2 regions of the Streptomyces sp. XY431 genome follow, and region 2 is predicted to be linked to the other one. Evidence: riboswitches for the same ligand, from Rfam matches in the RefSeq annotation. Region 2 holds a riboswitch; the other holds the start of a gene.
What was found. A riboswitch is a leader RNA that binds a small molecule or an ion and turns the genes downstream of it on or off. The one in region 2 is predicted to bind cobalamin.
Positions count from the first base shown of each region.

Region 1: linked by a shared signal. The riboswitch ahead of metE (5-methyltetrahydropteroyltriglutamate--homocysteine S-methyltransferase) and the one ahead of ADK60_RS23745 (ribonucleoside-diphosphate reductase subunit alpha) in region 2 are both predicted to bind cobalamin.

Region 1 covers NZ_LGDO01000151.1:29,085-33,153, forward strand. Annotated here, with positions in the region: gene metE (5-methyltetrahydropteroyltriglutamate--homocysteine S-methyltransferase) at 1-2,092, opposite strand, end outside; cobalamin riboswitch at 2,258-2,495, opposite strand; gene ADK60_RS17770 (FAD-dependent oxidoreductase) at 2,626-3,735, opposite strand; gene ADK60_RS17775 (TetR/AcrR family transcriptional regulator) at 3,829-4,069, shown strand, end outside.
Region 2 covers NZ_LGDO01000280.1:46,689-50,757, reverse strand. Annotated here, with positions in the region: gene ADK60_RS23745 (ribonucleoside-diphosphate reductase subunit alpha) at 1-2,010, opposite strand, end outside; cobalamin riboswitch at 2,171-2,332, opposite strand; gene ADK60_RS23740 (GH12 family glycosyl hydrolase domain-containing protein) at 2,394-3,641, opposite strand; gene ADK60_RS23735 (glycoside hydrolase family 26 protein) at 3,739-4,069, opposite strand, start outside.

The DNA of each region.
Region 1 (4,069 bases), on a different contig from region 2:
GGTAACCGGCGGCGGCCAGTTCACCGGCGACCTGCATGTGGGAGCGGGTGGCCTCCAGGGAGATGACGTCCGCGTCGAGCTCCTCGATCGCGGTCATGATCGCGCCGAACTCGGCGTAGCACATGTGGGTGTGCACCTGGGTGTCGGCGCGGACTCCGGAGGTGGCCAGCCGGAAGGACTCGGTGGCCCAGTCCAGGTACGCCGGGCGGTCCGCCGCACGCAGCGGCAGGGTCTCCCGCAGGGCCGGTTCGTCGACCTGGACGACGGCGGCGCCGGCGGCCTCCAGGTCGGTGACCTCGTCGCGCAGGGCGAGGGCGACCTGGCGGGCGGTGTCGCCGAGCGGCTGGTCGTCGCGGACGAAGGACCAGGCGAGCATGGTGACCGGGCCGGTGAGCATGCCCTTCACCGGGCGGTCGGTGAGGTCCTGGGCGAACCGGAACCAGTCGACGGTCATCGGGTGCGGGCGGGAGATGTCCCCGGCGAGCACCGGCGGACGCACGTAGCGGGTGCCGTAGGACTGCACCCAGCCGTGCCGGGTGGCGAGGTAGCCGGTGAGCTGCTCGGCGAAGTACTGGACCATGTCGTTGCGTTCGGGCTCGCCGTGCACCAGGACGTCCAGGCCGGCCTTCTCCTGGTAGGCGATCACCTCCCGGACCTCGGCCTCCATCCGCTCCCGGTACGCGGCGGCGTCGATCCGACCGGCCGTCAGATCGGCGCGGGCGACGCGCAGTTCGGTGGTCTGCGGGAAGGAGCCGATGGTGGTGGTCGGCAGCAGCGGCAGGCCGAGCCGGGTGCGCTGGGCCTCGGCGCGCTGCGGGTAGGCCTGCGGGCGGCGGGCGTCGTCCGCGGTGACGGCCGCGGTGCGGGCGCGCACGGCCGGGTCGCGGGTGATCGGCGAGCCGGCCCGGGAGGCCAGGTCGGCGCGGTTGGCGGCGAGGTCGGCGGTGATCGCGCCGGTGCCCTCGTGCAGTCCGCGGGCGAGCAGGGCGACCTCGGCGGCCTTCTGCCGGGCGAAGGCGAGCCAGCGGGAGATCTGCGGATCGACGTCGCGCTCCAGGGCGGCGTCGATCGGCACGTGCAGCAGGGAGCAGGACGGCGCGACGTCGACGCGGTCGGCGAGGCCGAGCAGGGTCGCCAGGGTGGCGAGCGACTTCTCCAGGTCGTTGATCCAGATGTTGCGCCCGTCGACGACGCCCGCGACCAGCCGCTTGCCCGGCAGACCGCCCACGGCGGCGAGGTCGTCCAGATTGGCGGCGGCGGGGCCGGTGAAGTCCAGTGCCAGGCCCTCGACCGGCGCCTTGGCGAGCACCGGAAGGGCCTCGCCGAGGCGGTCGAAGTAGCTGGCGACCAGCAGCTTCGGCCGGTCGGTGAGCGCGCCGAGCTCGCGGTAGGCGCGGGCGGCGGTGTTCAGTTCGGCCGGGGTGCGGTCCTGGACGAGGGCGGGCTCGTCCAGCTGCACCCACTGCGCGCCGGCCGCCTTCAGCGCGGCGAGCAGTTCCGCGTAGACCGGCAGCAGCCGGTCGAGCAGGGTGACCGGCTCGAAGTCCGCCGCCACTCCGGGGGCGGGCTTGGCGAGCAGCAGGTAGGTGACCGGGCCGACCAGCACCGGCCGGGCCCCGTGGCCGAGCGCGAGCGCCTCGGCGAGTTCGCCGACCGCCTTGGCGGGGTTCGCGACGAAGACCGTGTCGGGCCCCAACTCGGGGACCAGGTAGTGGTAGTTGGTGTCGAACCACTTGGTCATCTCCAGCGGCGCGACGTCCTGGGTGCCCCGCGCCATGGCGAAGTACCCATCGAGCGGGTCGGCGTCGACGGCGGCCCGGTGGCGGGCCGGGATCGCGCCGACGGCGACGGTGGTGTCCAGCACGTGGTCGTACAACGAGAAGTCACCGGTGGGGACTTCGCGCACACCGGCCTCGGCGAGCTGCCGCCAGTTCTCCCGGCGCAGCTCGGTGGCGGCGGCGCGGAGGGCGTCGGCGGTGACGGTGCCCTTCCAGTAGCCCTCGATCGCCTTCTTGAGCTCCCGGTTCCGGCCCTGGCGGGGGTAGCCGTGCACGGTCGCCCGGGTGGCCGCGGCTGCGGACTTCGCTGTCAAGGGACTCTCCTTCGCGAGTCTTGCTCCTCAAGGTGCCCGCTGACGGGACGAGGGCGCGAAGGGACGACGAGCCGGACGGGTGGCCGCCGTGAACGGGCGTGCCTCAACCGCCTGCTGTGGTCGCCGACCCGCCCTCGAGGTCATCGGACAGCCGTCCGCGGATCCTCCGCGGACGGGCAGCGGGCAGGTCTTCGGACTCGCGGGCACGCTCGCCCTCGTCGAGGGCGGACACCTACTGGCCGTCGCTTCCCGGGCCCGACTCGGACCCAGTGCGTATGACGGCGGTCGTTCCCGCTCACCGCTGCGGGGCAGTCCCGGACTGGCCAGTCGAAAGGCGTCACCGGGTTCCCTCTTACGACGCCGTGCCTGGCGGGCAGGGCGAACCAGCTACGGGGCCAGCCTAGAGGCAAACCACCGGTCGGGGCAGTGGATTCCACCGTGGTGTCCACGGGTCGGGACCGGCGGGCACCTCGACGCCGCGCTGGCCGGGCACGCCCGGCCGCACTCGGCCGCCGTCACTCGGGCGGCCGCCGTCAGTCGGGCTGGAAGAACGCGAGCATCTTCCGGGCGGCGTCCGGCGCCCGCAGCATCGCCTGCATGTCCGTGGACATCCGGGCGGCAGCGGCGGTGCGTTCGAACATCTCGCGTTCGTACTCCTGTACGGCGGCCGGAAGGTCGTCCGGGTGCGCGGCGAGCGCGAGGCCGAGCAGGGCGCCGTCGAGCAGCGCCATGTTGGCGCCCTGTCCGATCGGCGGCATCAGGTGCGCGGCGTCGCCGACCAGCGTGACATCCGGCGTCGACGGCCAGGTCAGGCCGACCGGGAGCGTGGTGATCGACCGCGGCACGATGGTGTCGTCGCAGGCCGCGATCAGCGCGGTGAAGCGCGGGTCCCAGCCGGGGAGCAGGTCGATCAGCCGCGCCCGGGCGGCGGCCGGGTCGTCGAACGGGATCCCACTGGTGGCGAACCAGTCCTCGGCGGTGTCGTAGAAGCCGAGGCCGATGCGGACCCGGCCGTCACCGTTGCGCTGCGCGGCCAGGGACAGTCCGTCGCCGAGCACCCAGTAGGTGCCGCGTCCGACCATCGCCGCGAGCTCGGGGTGGGTGCGGTCGATGTCGGGGATGCCGACCTCGACCACGTTGTGGCCGGTGTGCGCCGGGCGGGCGTCGGTGAGCAGCGCACGGACCCGGGAGTTCGCGCCGTCCGCGCCGACCAGCAGCTCGTACGTCGCGCTGCTGCCGTCGGCGAAGCGCAGCAGGCCGCTCTCGGCGGACTCGAAGGCGTGCCCCCAGCGCACCACTCCCTCGGGGAGGGAGTCCAGCAGCAGGTCGCGCAGGTCGGCGCGGTCGACCTCGGGCCGCGCGAGCGGGGCGTCGTCGGGCGTGTCCTCCTGGAGCAGCAGGGTGCCGTCCGGCTCCAGCAGGCGCATGTCCTGGCCCTCGCCGCGGGCGATCGCGAAGAACTCGTCGAGCAGACCGGCCTCGCGCAGCGCCCGCTGGCCGGAGTGGATGTCGAGCATGCCGCCCTGGCCGCGCGCGTGGCGTGACGACTCGCGTTCGTGGACGACGCAGTCGATGCCGTTCACGTGCAGCACCCGGGCGAGCGCCAGGCCGCCGAGGCCGGCTCCGACGATGGCGATGGTCATGATTGCCTCCCCCTTCGATACAACCCCGGCGCATCTCGATACACCGTACTGGTCGATACACTGTATCGCCCGATGCGCTGTATGGTGAGCGGCATGTTGGTGTGGGAGAGGCCGGAGCCGCCGAATCGACCCGTGCCCGCCCCGTTGAGCCGGGACCGGATCGTGCGAACAGCGATCCGGCTGGCCGACGCGGACGGCCTGGACGCGGTGTCGCTGCGCAAGGTCGCCACCGAGCTGGACGTCCGTCCGATGCGGCTGTACGGCTACATCGCGAGCAAGGAGGAACTGCTCGACCTGATGGTCGACGCCGTCCACGCCGGGATCCGGCCGACCG
Region 2 (4,069 bases):
GACGCCGAGCTCCTTGAGCTCGCGCACCAGGTACGGGTTGACCTGGAGGAACTCGCCGGAGAGGGTCTCGCGCTTGAACAGGTTGGACACCTGCGGCTCGATGCACTCGTAGACGCCGGCGATCGAGGCGATCGTGGCGGTCGGCGCGATCGCCAGCAGCAGCGAGTTGCGCAGGCCGGTCGTGGCGATTCGGGTGCGCAGCGACTCCCAGCGGTCGGCCCACTCGGGCGCGGCGCTCGGGAAGTGGTCGATGTGCAGCTCGCCGCGGGCGGCGCGGGTCTCCTCGTACGCCTCGTGCCGGCCCAGCTGCTCGGCCAGGTCGGCGGAGCGCTCGTAGGCGGTGAGCATGATGCGCTCGGCGATCAGCGTGGAGAGGTTCTTGGCCTCGGCCGAGTCGAAGTCGATCCGCAGCTGGAAGAAGACGTCCTGCAGGCCCATCACGCCGAGGCCGACCGGGCGCCAGCGGGAGTTGGAGGCACCGGCCTCGGGGGTCGGGTAGAAGTTGATGTCCACCACGCGGTCGAGGAAGGTGACGGCGGTGCGCACGGTGGCGTCCAGCCGGTCCCAGTCCATCGCGTTCAGCAGGTCGGCGGCGGTGGCGCCGGCGGCGACGTGGGCGCCGAGGTTGACCGAGCCGAGGTTGCAGACCGCGGTCTCGGAGTCGTCGGTGACCTCCAGGATCTCGGTGCAGAGGTTGGAGCTGTGCACCGTGCGGCCGGGCAGCGCGGTCTGGTTGGCGGCGCGGTTGGAGGCGTCCTTGAAGGTCATCCACCCGTTGCCGGTCTGCGCCAGGGTGCGCATCATCCGGGCGTAGAGGGTCTGCGCGGGGATGGTGCGGACGGCCTTGCCGGCCAGCTCGGCCTTCAGGTACGCCTCGTCGAACTCGGCGCCCCACAGGTCGACCAGCTCGGGGACGTCGGCGGGGGAGAACAGCGACCAGTCGGCGTTGGCGTTGACCCGGCGCATGAACTCGTCCGGGATCCAGTGCGCCAGGTTCAGGTTGTGGGTGCGGCGCGCCTCCTCACCGGTGTTGTCGCGCAGCTCGAGGAACTCCTCGATGTCCGCGTGCCAGGTCTCCAGGTAGACACAGGCCGCGCCCTTGCGGCGGCCGCCCTGGTTGACGGCGGCGACCGAGGAGTCGAGGGTGCGCAGGAACGGCACGATGCCGTTGGACTTGCCGTTGGTGCCGCGGATCAGCGAGCCGCGGGAGCGGATCCGGGAGTAGGACAGGCCGATGCCGCCGGCGTGCTTGGACAGCCGGGCGATCTGCGCGTAGCGGGAGTAGATCGAGTCCAGGTTGTCCAGCGGCGAGTCCAGCAGGTAGCAGCTGGACATCTGCGGGTGCCGGGTGCCGGAGTTGAAGAGGGTCGGCGAGGAGGTCAGGTACTCCAGCCGGCTCATCAGGCGGTACAGCTCGGCCACCTCGCGCACCGACTGCTCGGTGTCGCCGACCGCCAGGCCACAGGCGACACGGAGCAGGAAGTGCTGCGGGGTCTCGACGACCTTGCGGGTGATCGGGTGGCGCAGCAGGTAGCGGCTCTGGACGGTGCGCAGACCGAAGTACTCGAAGCGGTCGTCGCCCTTGGCGTCGATCAGCGCGTCCAGGGTGGCGGTGTGCTTGGCGACGAAGGCGGCGGTGGTGTCACCGATCAGGCCCTCGGCGTGGCCGACGGCGATCGAGCTGGAGAACGAGACCACCTGCTGGGTGGCCGCCTCGTCGACGATCTCCAGCGCGAGCAGTCGGGCCGCGAGCTTGGAGTACTGCGGGTCCTCGGCGATCATCGACGCGGCGGCGTCGACGGCCAGTCCGCGCAGCTCGGCGAAGTCCGAGCCGGCGTGCCGGCCGCGGAGCGCGGCGGCGGCGACATGACCGGGGTCCACCTGGGGGAGGTCGGCGCTGCGGTCGGTGAGAAGGCGCAGGAGCGCACCGCCGGGATCGGCGACCGTCGGGTCGGCGGGGACGGAGCTGGAACCCTGGGCGGGCAGGACGACTGAGGCAGCGGTGGTCAAGGCGCTTCTCTCCTGGCGGCGGTCGACGGCGGTGGATCGGGGGCCGGGCCGTTCGGGCAGGGGAGTACGCCGCGCGGGCCCGTGGGCGTCGCGCGCGATTCGTCCCCGGCCCGCCCGCGAGGCCCGGAAGTGGTGCTGGTGCGCATGGCCTCTGCGGGGAGGCGCCGGCACGCCGTCGGCAGGTACTCGGACTCGCGGGCTCCCTGGGGAGGCGGCCGCACACCGCTGCGGGGCAGTCCCGGATTCGCACCGGGTTCCCCTGCTTCGACAGCAGGAGTGAGCATACATCTAGTGGCGCTCGTCCGACGAAGCCCCACATGTAGTGTCGCGAGGCTGCGTGTCGTGGGTCGGTTGCGATAGGCTGCGGGGGCTTTCGGCGCCCCTCAGAGCGGCCTGTGCCACTCCTGGGCGGGCTTGGCGGCGCACAGCCGCATCCGCACCTGGGGGCCGTTCCCGGTGCCCGTGGGGCCGGTCGCGGGGTTCTCCAGACACTTCCCGGAGTCCTCGTTGATCAGCTGCCCGCCGTCGGTGGCGCGCCACCGCTGGTCGGGTCTGCGGGTGCAGCCGGTGAGGACCGGGAACCCGAGGTCCGGGTCCTCCAGACAGCGTCCGGCCTGGCCGACCGAGCCGTCCTCGCCCATGGTCCAGCTCTGCGCCGGGGAGCCGTCGCAGGTGGCGGCGCCGACCGCGGCCGGGTCGCCGGCCACCCGGCTGTCCAGGCAGTAGCCGGGCACCGCGGAGGTGACCGCGCCGCTGGGACGGCCCGCGGCGACCTCGAACGAGAACGCGTCGGTGCCGAGGCCCGCGCCGCCCTCCCAGATCTCGAAGCCGGCCTGGACGGCGCACAGGTACGAGCCGGCCGGCACGTAGCCGCGCTGGACCGCGTCGCGGGTGAAGGCGCGCAGGTCGAGGTCGGTGACGACATTGGTGGCGGAGGCCGCCTCGTAGGTGATCAGGGTGTGGCTGCTCTTCTTCGGCGCCTCGTACACCCGGTAGGCCTGGCCGCCGCTGCGCAGCTCACCGGACTGCTTGCCGAACGGCGAGGTGCCGTTGCCGCGCAGCCAGATCATCACCTCGGCGCTCTCGGTGAACGAGCAGCTGCCCCGGGTGGTGCTGTACCAGAGGTCGTAGGAGGCGTTCCAGACGCCGCCGTCCACCTGGGTGGTGCGCCAGGTGCTGGTCGCGTACCGCAGGTTGTCGACGGCGATGGGCAGCGGGCTGACGCCGTCGTTGCCGAGCGGGGTGCTGATGTGGGGGTAGGCGCCGGGACCGCGGGCCGGGTCGGTGAGGTTGCCCCGGGCGACGGCGCTGCGGGTGACGGCGAAGGCGGCGCTGTCGTTGCCGCCGTGCACGCACAGGCCGCCGGTGGCGTTCCACTCGTTGGGATTGATGACGTAGCGCCCGGAGTCCACCGGCTGCGAGGGGTAGCGGTTCTGCGCGGTGGAGCACAGTTCGCCGGGCTCGGGAGAGGTCAGCGGCGGCGGGGGCGGGGCGACGGCGGCGGTCGAGGGGGCGCTCTCGCGCGGGATCAGCACGGCGCACAGGCAGAGCACCAGAAGGGCGGTGGGCGCGAGCCACCACCAGGCGCGCGGCCGGGGACGCCCGGGGCCGGGCAGGAACGGGCGGACCATGCTCTTCGCCTCCCAACGGGGTACTGGTGTTCGGTGTACGGGCCGGCCGGTGCCCCGGCGGCCTCCTGCGGGCGGACGGGCCCGCGGTCGGTCGAGGCTATCCGGCGGCGCCCGACGGGGAGCTCCGGGGCTTGGTGGTGGCCGGCTTCCGGCTCGGGGCGGTGGACCCGGACGGCTTGGTGCCGGTCCCGCCGGTCGGCTTGGCGCTCGGCGAGGGCACCGCCGGGGCCGGGGCCGAGGGCGTGGCGGCGGGCGGCGTGGTGGGCGGCGGCACGGTGAGCAGCGGCTGCGAGCGGACGGTCCACTGCCCGGCGTACCGGGGCGCGGCGACCCCGGCGGCGTACGCCGCGCTGGCCGCGGTGGACGCGGTGACCCGCCAGTCGACCTCCTTGACCGCCTCGTACCAGATCAGGCCGATGATGTCCGGG